DNA from 2 places in the Candidatus Pantoea soli genome. Region 1 is predicted to be linked to the other one. Evidence: predicted binding sites of a transcription regulator. Region 1 holds the regulator's gene; the other holds the start of a gene.
What was found. The regulator PhoB, encoded in region 1, activates phosphate uptake and scavenging genes when phosphate is short. The targets are predictions, from matches to a motif close to CTGTCATAAAACTGNCNNAT.
Positions count from the first base shown of each region.

Region 2: the regulator PhoB is predicted to act here: its motif matches at 3,291-3,310, upstream of pitA (inorganic phosphate transporter PitA).

Region 1 covers NZ_CP032702.1:954,901-959,990, forward strand. Annotated here, with positions in the region: gene D8B20_RS04330 (SbcC/MukB-like Walker B domain-containing protein) at 1-1,407, opposite strand, end outside; gene sbcD (exonuclease subunit SbcD) at 1,404-2,621, opposite strand; gene phoB (phosphate response regulator transcription factor PhoB) at 2,818-3,507, shown strand; gene phoR (phosphate regulon sensor histidine kinase PhoR) at 3,523-4,833, shown strand.
Region 2 covers NZ_CP032702.1:3,498,084-3,503,173, reverse strand. Annotated here, with positions in the region: gene rsmJ (16S rRNA (guanine(1516)-N(2))-methyltransferase RsmJ) at 1-324, shown strand, start outside; gene uspA (universal stress protein UspA) at 385-822, opposite strand; gene uspB (universal stress protein UspB) at 1,243-1,578, shown strand; gene pitA (inorganic phosphate transporter PitA) at 1,641-3,140, opposite strand; gene D8B20_RS16250 (BaiN/RdsA family NAD(P)/FAD-dependent oxidoreductase) at 3,381-4,565, shown strand; gene D8B20_RS16245 (MurR/RpiR family transcriptional regulator) at 4,638-5,090, opposite strand, start outside.

The DNA.
Region 1 (5,090 bases):
GCGTTCGGCCTGCGCCTGCTGCAGGGCCGTGACCTGCTGCTGCAGCTGCTGCTGGCGGTGCGCCAGCTCAGCCAGCGTCTGCTCGCGCTCGCTGAGACGCGCCAGATCCGCCTGCCAGCGCGTCAGCGCCGGGCCCCATTCTGCGGTGCGGGCTTCCTGCGCCTGAAATGCCTGCTGCTGCGCCAGCTGTTGTTGTAAGCGCTCACTCGCCTGCTGATGCTGCGCCAGCGCCTGCTGGCTCTGTTCCAGCGTTTGCTGCTGGCCAGCCAGCAGACGCTGCTGCTCACTGAGCTGCTGTGTCAGCGTCTGAATCTGCTGATCGAGCGGAATGACCTGTTCCGTCAGCAGCGTTTCCAGCTGCTGCTGTGCCGCCTGCGCCGCATCACGCGCCTGCCGGGCTGTCTGATACTGTTTTTCATGCTGCGCCAGCGCCGCATCGGCCTGCTGCTGGTGCTGCTGCAGCTGCTGTAACTGCTGCTGCTGCGCAGCGCAATCGTGCTGCAGCTGTTCGCGCTGCTGCAGCTTCTCGCGCAGCTTCTCTGCCGGCTCCGCTCGTGCCAGCCGCTGACGGTCGCTTTCTGCCTGCAACCACGCCTGTTCTGCCGCCTGCAGCGCCTCGCTGGCCTGCTGCTGTTCCTGCGCCAGCTGCTGCGCCTGCGTCAGCCACTGCTGCTGCTGCTGCGCCTGGGCCAGCTGTGCGCTCAGCGTCTGCTCCTGCGCCGTCAGCGCGGTAAGCTGCGCCTGCAGTTCAGCGCGGCGCGCCTCCTCCAGCAGCTGCATACTGCCGGCGCGGGCGCGCAGCGTTTCCAGCTCGCTGCGCGCATGGCGCCACTGTTCGAATATCTGTACGGAAATCCGGCCGTAAATTTCAGTGCCGGTCAGCTCTTCCAGCAGTTCGGCCCGTTCGCCCGGTCGGGCATTAAGAAACGCGGCGAACTGCCCCTGCGACAGCATCATGGAGCGGGTAAAGCGGGCAAAGTCCAGCCCCGACAGCGTTTCAATTGCTTTCAGCTTGTCGCTGACTTTATCGGCAACAATCTGGTTATCCGCCACGCGCGCCAGCTCGACGCGCGGGGCCTGCAGTTTGCCGTCCACCTGGCCGCGGGCGCGGTTCTGACTCCAGAAAGCGCGCCAGGCTTCGCCCTTGATTTCAAACTCCACCTCCGCCAGGCATTCAGCGGTGTCGCGCGTCATCAGCTGGTTTTCACTCTGTGACAGACCGCCGAGGCGCGGCGTCTGGTGATAGAGCGCCAGACAGATGGCATCAAGCAGGGTGGTTTTGCCGGCACCGGTGGCCCCGGTAATCGCGAACAGGCCGTTGCTGGCAAACGGCTCCTCGCGGAAATCAATCCGCCATTCACCGCGCAGCGCATTGAGGTTTTTGAAGCGTAACGTCAGAATTTTCATGCAGAGGGATCCTCCAGCGCCGCCAGCGTACTGCGGAACAGCCGGGTAAGGCTGGCGACGTGATCGGCCTCCAGCTGCGTTTCCTGCGCCAGGCGGCGGGCAAAGACCTCTTCCACTTTCAGTTCGCTCAGCGTCTCATTTTCCAGTCGTTCAAGGCTGGAGCGGCGCAGTTCGCGGCTGCGGCGCACCAGCAGCACCTCAACCGGCAGCGTCGCCGTCAGCTGTTCGATATGGCGCTGCAAATCGCTGAGGTACTCCTGAGTGGTGATTTCAATATCCAGCCACACCGGCTGAGCGGTATCGCCGTCTCTGAACTGCGCCAGCTGCGCTTCAAGCTCTGCCATCGACCCTTTCAGCACGCGCAGCGGCTGAAACAGTGGCACCGTCAGTGGCGTCACGCTGTCGAGCCCGCTGCTGAAGCTGAGCAGAAAAACGCTTTTGTCGCGCCCGGCTTCATCAAAGCTGAGCGGAATCGGTGAGCCGCTGTAGCGGATGTGGTCGCTGTTGGCAATGCGCTGCGGACGGTGAATGTGGCCGAGCGCGATGTAATCCGCTGGCGGAAACGCCTGTGCCGGAAAGGCATCCAGCGTGCCGATGTAGATATCACGCACCGAGTCGCTTTTGCTGACGCCCACGGTGGTGAGGTGGCCGGTGGCAATGATCGGCAGCGGTTCGCCCAGCGCGTCACGCTGCGCCTGAGCGGCGGCATAGCAGTGCTGATAGTGCTGGCCGATGGCCTCCAGCAGGGAGCGCTGTTTTTCCCGTCCGGACTGGCCGGCTTTGCTGCGCAGAATGTCGCGCGGACGCAGATACGGAATGGCACACAGCACCGCACCCGGCGTGCCGTCGCGCCGCGACAGGGTAAGCACCTGCTGCTCGCCGCCCGGCGTCGCACTGGTAATAACGCGGGTGTTCAGGCAGGCCAGCAGTTCGCGTGACTCATTCAGCGTGGCGACCGAATCATGATTGCCCGCCAGCACAATCAGCTGACAGCCGGTAGGCTGCAGCGCGACGACAAAGCGGTTAAACATCTCGCGCGCATAGCTGGGCGGTGTGCCGGTATCAAACAGATCGCCGGCAATGATCAGCGCATCCACCGCGTGCTGCGTTATCTGCTGCAGAAGCCAGTCAAGGAAGGCCTGATGTTCCGCAGCGCGGCTTTTGCTGTAAAAGAACTGGCCGAGGTGCCAGTCGGCGGTGTGAATGATGCGCATGGCGGTTTCCTGCGGGTAAAACGAGGGGGCAAGTATAACGGCTTCGGGGATAAAGGAAAAAAACCGATTTTGATTGTCACATTTCTGTTTTTTATCTATTTATCACGGGTTGGGTTTTTCATAAAAGTGTCATAAAACTGACGCATAATGACGCCGCAAATCCCAGTGACAGCGTGTCACAACAGCAGGAGTAATAATGGCTAAGCGCATTTTGGTTGTGGAAGACGAAGCTCCCATCCGTGAAATGTTATGTTTCGTGCTGGAACAGAATGATTACCAGCCCATTGAAGCAGAAGATTATGACAGCGCGATTGGCAAGCTGATCGAACCCTGGCCAGATCTGATCCTGCTGGACTGGATGTTACCTGGCGGCAGCGGCATTCAGTTCATTAAACACCTGAAACGTGAAGCCATGACGCGCGATATCCCGGTGATGATGCTGACGGCGCGCGGCGAAGAGGAAGATCGCGTGCGCGGTCTGGAAGTGGGGGCCGATGATTACATCACCAAGCCGTTCTCGCCGAAAGAGCTGATGGCGCGGATTAAAGCGGTGATGCGGCGTATCTCGCCGATGGCGGTGGAAGAAGTGATTGAGATGCAGGGCCTGAGCCTCGATCCCTCCTCGCATCGCGTGATGTCTGAGACCACCCCGCTGGAGATGGGCCCGACCGAATACAAACTGCTGCACTTCTTTATGACCCACCCGGAGCGCGTTTACAGCCGCGAACAGCTGCTCAACCACGTCTGGGGTACCAACGTCTACGTAGAAGATCGCACCGTGGATGTGCATATCCGTCGTTTACGCAAAGCGCTGGAGATTTCCGGCCACGATCGCATGGTTCAAACCGTTCGCGGAACAGGGTATCGTTTCTCTGCCCGCTACTAAACGGAGTGCTCTGCCGTGCTGGAACGACTCTCCTGGAAGAGATTACTGACCGAGCTGGCGCTGGTCTGTCTGCCTGCGCTGCTGCTGGGGCTGTTAACCGGCTATCTGCCGTGGCTGCTGTTACTGGCGGTGTGCGGCATCCTGTTTTGGCACTTCAAAAACCTGATGCGACTGTCGCACTGGCTGTGGGTGGATCGCTCCATGACACCGCCCACCGGCAGCGGCAGCTGGGAGCCGCTGTTTTATGGTCTGTATCAGATGCAGCTGCGCAACCGCCGCCGCCGGCGCGAGCTGGGAAACCTGATCAAACGGTTTCGCAGTGGTGCCGAATCACTGCCTGACGCCGTTGTTCTGACCACCGAAGAGGGCACCATTTTCTGGTGTAACGGTCTGGCACAGCAGCATCTGGGGCTGCGCTGGCCGGAAGATAACGGCCAGAACATCCTTAATCTGCTGCGCTACCCTGAATTTTCCCGCTATATCCGCCAGCGCGACTTTAATAAGCCGCTGACCGTGGTGCTGAATAATCAGCATCATATGGAGTTCCGCGTCATGCCTTACAGTGAAGGGCAGTGGCTGATGGTGGCGCGCGACGTGACGCAGATGCACCAGCTAGAGGGCGCACGCCGTAACTTTTTTGCCAACGTCAGCCATGAGCTGCGCACGCCGCTGACCGTGCTGCAGGGATATCTGGAGATGATGGATGACGAGGGCATGAATGCGCGCACGCGCAGTAAAGCGCTGAGCACCATGCAGGAGCAGACGCGCCGCATGGATAGCCTGGTAAAACAGCTGCTGACGCTGTCGCGCATTGAAGCTGCCCCGGCCATCGATCTGAAAGAGACCGTGGATGTGCCCACTATGCTGCTGCTGCTGCAGCGCGAAGCTGAAGCGCTGAGCCACGGCCGTCACCATATCTATTTCCATACCGATCCGCATCTGCGGGTGTTTGGCAACGACGAGCAGCTGCGCAGCGCCATCTCTAACCTGGTGTATAACGCGGTAAACCATACGCCGGAAGGTACGCGAATTGACATCAGCTGGCTGCGGACAAAGCAGGGCGCACAGTTCAAAGTGTGCGATGACGGGCCGGGTATCAGTGAGGAGCATTTACCGCGCCTGACCGAGCGCTTCTACCGCGTGGATAAAGCACGTTCGCGCGCCACCGGCGGCAGCGGGCTGGGGCTGGCGATTGTGAAGCACGCGCTGGGGCATCACAACTCCCGTCTGGAGATCAGCAGCATTCCGCATCGCGAAACCTGCTTCAGTTTCCTGCTGCCGCCGCGCCTGATTGTGGCGGACGGCGTACACGAAAAGGTGAGCTGAGGACAGGCGGCAACAGATCGCAGGCTGCGGTAAGCGGCCATCCCGCCAGCGCTGCTGTTGCTGTTATGCGCCGCTGGCGGCGGCACCCGGCTACGGGATGCCGCACGCGCGAAGCCGGACGTTACGCGGCAGAGATGCCGTGTGGTGGGCCCACCGGAAGGCGGACGAGACCGTTCCCGGCGCGTCCACCCGCCGCGTCAGCCGGCTTTCCTGACCTCAGACGATAGCTGTTGCGCTGAATTAACCTGTTTCAGCGC
Region 2 (5,090 bases), 1.2 Mb from region 1:
CTGCGCGAGCGGCTGACGCTGCTGCATGTTGCCAGTCAGCAGGCGCTGCATGACATCACGCCAGCACCGGACGTGGTGTATCTTGATCCGATGTATCCGCATCGCCAGAAAAGCGCCATGGTGAAAAAAGAGATGCGGGTCTTTCAGTCGCTGGTGGGGGCGGATGACGATGCCGATGCGCTACTGGAACCGGCGCGCCGGCTGGCGAAAAAACGCATTGTGGTAAAACGGCCAGACTATGCGCCGCCGCTGGCCGGTGTGGTCACGCAGTCTGCTGTGGTCACCAAAAGTCACCGCTTCGATATCTATCCGCCTTTAGTCTGATGGTGCCTGCGGCGTAGTCACAGGCGCCGCAGGTTCGTGTCGGCCGGACGCCGTCCGGCGTTACTCCTCTTCCTCGTCGCGCAGCGGCACGATCAGCATATCGATGTGCACGGTATTGATCAGCTGGCGCGCGGAGGACATCAGCTTGCTCCAGAAATCCTGGTGATGACCGCAAACCACCAAATCGACGTCATATTTTTTGATCGCATCCACCAGCACCTGACCCAGATCGCCGCTGCCGCTCAGGGTTTCACCAATCGGATACCCGGCGTTGGTTGACAGCTCACGCAGCGCCGTGTGCGTCTCTTCAGAAATACGCTTTTGCATATCGCCAAGGTTAACGTCAATCAGGCCGGTGTAGAGGTCAGAATAATTCACATCCACGTGAATCAGCGAGATTTTTGCATCATAGGGACGGGCCAGTGAAACGGCTTTATCAACCAGCAACTGGCTTTCCGGGGAAAGGTCTACTGCAATCAGGATGTGTTTATAAGCCATGATAAAACTCCTTTCTCAAGATTCCGGGGCAACCCGGATTCATGCCATTAAGGCGGGCGTTATCCTTTGCGCGAAACAGCGATGTAGCGTCACCCGGCCCGAATCATACCCGGCAGGCGGTTTGTTGTTATACCCCGAGTATAGCCAGAATGCCGGATAAATGCTGCAAAGCGCAGCGCGGCTGTGAGGCAGATCAAGCGTGACGGATTATTCCGTCCGCCGGAACTTCATCGCGGCTGGAAAAAATTTAAACAGATCTCCTACACTGAAAAAGCGTGCCACCGCCTTCTGGGCTGTGCGCTCGGGCTCGCATAACAACAATGCAATTCGAAACATCTGTGGCTGGTTGCTTCCCGCGGGACGTCTGCAGCATTTCCCCGCTGCATTCAACGTCATTGCGGCACCGGCCGGGAGGGGAACATGATCAGCACTATCGCGCTTTTTTGGGCTCTGTGTGTGGTTTGTCTGGTGAATATGGCGCGCTATTTTTCGTCTTTGCGCTCGCTACTGGCGGTGCTGCGCGGCTGCGATCCGTTGCTGTATCAGTATGTGGATGGTGCCGGTTTTTTTACCTCGCACGGTCAGCCGAGCAAACAGGTAAGACTGGTACGGTATATCTGGGAAAAGCGCTACCGCGATCACCATGACGACGAGTTTATTCGCCGCTGTGAACGGGTGCGCGGCCAGTTTGTGCTGACCAGCGGGCTGTGTTTTCTGGTGGTGGTAAGCCTGATTGCAATGGCCATCTGGCAGTAAGCGCCGGACGGCGGGCATAAAAAAGGCGACATTGCTGTCGCCCTTTTTCGTCTGCCGCAGGGTCAGACGATCTTCAGCGCAATCCAGTACAGCGAACCGGACAGCAGGATACAGACCGGCAGGGTAAAGACCCAGGCCATGGCGATGCTCTTGATGGTCCGGCTCTGCAGCCCGCCGCCGTCTACCAGCATGGTGCCGGCCACGGAGGAGGAGAGGATATGCGTGGTCGAGACCGGCATCCCGGTATAGCTGGCAATACCAATCGATAACGCGGCGGTTACCTGTGCCGACATGCCCTGCGCATAGGTCATGCCTTTTTTGCCGATCTTCTCACCGATGGTGGTCGCCACACGGCGCCAGCCAATCATGGTACCGGTGCCGAGTGCCAGCGCAACCGCAACGATAATCCATACTGGCGCATATTCAACGGTGCCCAGCAGGTCGCCTTTGAGTTTGCTCAGGAAACGCTTATCGTCTGCCGGGGTTTCCGGCAGTTTGGCGGCCTTGTCTGCGGTATCAGAGATACACATCAGCAGGCGACGCATCTGGCTGCGTTGATCAACCGTCAGCTGATCGTAGCTGTTCAGGTTGGTCAGCAGCTGCTGCGCCCGGCCAATCGCCTGCAGCGCACGCGCGCTGTCGCAGTGGAACTCCTGCGGGCCGCCGACGGACTCTTCCGGCGTTGGCACGACCGGCGGAGCCATCTGCACGATGTGCGTCAGGGCATCGCCGTGCTGCTGGTAGTACTGCTCCAGATGGTTCACCGCGTCACGGGTCCGGGTAATGTCATAACCGGACGCGTTCATATTGACGACAAACCCGGCCGGCGCCACGCCAATCAGCACCAGCATGATCAGGCCAATGCCTTTCTGGCCATCATTGGCTCCGTGTGAATAGCTGACGCCAATCGCGGAGACAATCAGGGCGATACGCGTCCAGAACGGCGGCTTTTTCTTGCCGTCGATCTTTTCACGGTCCGCCGGCGTCATATGCACACGGGCACGCTTGGTGGTGCCGCTCCAGTAACGACGCAGCAGGAAAATCAGCCCGCCGGCAATCGCCAGGCCCACAATGGGTGACAGAATCAGCGACAGGAAGATATTCAGGACTTTCGGCAGGTTCAGGGCATCGACCACCGAGGTACCGGTCATCAGTGCATTGGTGAGACCAATACCGATAATGGCGCCAATCAGCGTGTGCGAACTGGAGGCCGGTAAACCCAGATACCAGGTGCCCAGGTTCCAGATAATCGCCGCCAGCAGCATGGAAAACACCATGGCAAGACCGTGCGCCGAACCGACATTCAGTAGCAAATCGGTCGGCAACATATGAACAATGGCGTACGCCACGCTCAATCCACCGAGCAACACACCAAAGAAATTGAATACACCGGCCATCACTACCGCCAGTTGCGCCCGCATCGCACGGGTGTAAATGACTGTCGCGACCGCGTTAGCGGTGTCATGGAAACCGTTGATTGCTTCGTAAAACAATACAAACAGCAAAGCCAGAACTAATAACAGGCCGGTGCTTAGGTCAAGACCAGCAAACAGATGTAGCATAAACGTTACGCCATTTTGGAGGACATGAACGCGGCGCATTATCTGCGACAACATGCACCATGGGAAAGGAAAATATAGCCCTTTTTTGTCTTAAATTTGCAATCCGGCGCTGATCGCAAGGTAAAAAGGCCGAAAAATGAGCGAGTTGCCATGTGACACATTTACGGCATTTTTTTGATACTGGCGCGAAAACCCGCATATCTCTACAATCAGCGGCTTTTAAACAGGTGGGCGAAGGCAGTGGAAAAGTTTGACGTTATCATAATTGGTGCAGGCGCCGCCGGCATGTTCTGCGCCGCGCAGGCAGGGCAACGGGGGCGTCGCGTACTGCTGCTGGATAACGGCAAAAAGGCCGGACGTAAAATCCTGATGTCCGGCGGTGGCCGCTGTAACTTCACCAATCTGTACACCGATGCGGCGGCTTACCTGTCGCACAACCCGCACTTCTGTAAATCCGCCCTGGCGCGCTACACCCAGTGGGACTTCATCGATCTGGTTAACCGCCACGGGATTGCTTATCACGAAAAAACCCTTGGACAGCTGTTCTGCGATGACTCCGCGCAGCAGATTGTGGATCTGCTTCTGCAGGAGTGCGCCGCCGGGCAGGTTACCCTGCGTCTGCGTAGTGAAGTGCTGAGCGTCACGCGCGACGAGCAGGGCTACACGCTGCAGCTGAACGGGGCGCAGGTACAGGCGCAGAAGCTGGTGATCGCCAGCGGCGGCCTCTCCATGCCGGGCCTGGGCGCGACGCCTTTTGGCTATAAAGTGGCTGAGCAGTTTGGCCTGAAGGTGTTCCCGACGCGCGCGGCGCTGGTGCCGTTTACGCTGCACAAGCCGCTGCTGGAGCAGCTCAATACGCTTTCCGGCGTTGCGCTGCCTACCACCATTACCGCGCAGGATGGCACGCTGTTTAAAGAGGCGATGCTGTTTACCCATCGCGGTTTGTCCGGCCCGGCGGTGCTGCAAATTTCCAGCTACTGGCAGCCCGGAGAGAGCATTACCATCAACCTTTCGCCAGAGACGTCGCTGGATGCCTTTATTACGGTGCAGCGCGAAGCCCATCCGAACCTCAGCCTGAAAAACAGCCTGGCGAAGATCCTGCCGAAGCGGCTGGTTGAGGTGCTGCAGGAGCTGAAGCAGATCCCCGACGTCACGCTGAAGCAGCTCAACAGCAAACAGCAGGCTGAACTGGTGACCACGCTGCATCAATGGCGCGTGCAGCCCAACGGCACCGAAGGTTACCGGACTGCGGAAGTAACGCTGGGTGGCGTAGACACCACGCAGCTGTCCTCAAAAACCCTCGAAGCGCGCGACGTACCGGGGCTCTACTTTATCGGCGAAGTGGTGGACGTTACCGGCTGGCTGGGCGGCTACAATTTCCAGTGGGCGTGGAGTTCAGCTTGGGCGTGCGCGCAGGCGCTGTAATCGGTGCCGGGGCGCGCTGACTGCCGCTCCCCGGCTGGCGTGCGCCTGGCGACCTGATGAGATCACAGGTCTCTAAAACAGCATGGGCAGCGTGGCGCTCGCCGTCTGCTGGCTGGTCGCCGCATACTGACTTCCCAGCGCGGTGAGTTCGCGCATCAGCACATCAACCAGCAGCATCGCACCCACCTTGGCGCTCAGTGACCCCGCTGTCAGCGGACCTTCCGGCCTCGCCGCCACCAGCAGCATATCCGCAAGCTTGCCGATAGGACTGCGCAGCGTATTACTCAGCATCAGCACGCGCGCCTTCTGCTTTCTGGCTACGCTGACGACATGCAGCAGATCGCGGGTGGATCCGGAGCTGGAGATGGCAATCACCAAATCCGCCTCGCTGACCGTGGCGGCATTCATCGCCGCCAGGTGCATGTCGTTAAACAGCTGCGCCGATTTCCCCAGCCGCAGCAGGCGATACTGCAGGTATTCACCGGTAATCGCACTGGCCGCAACGCCATAGATCTGGATACTCCG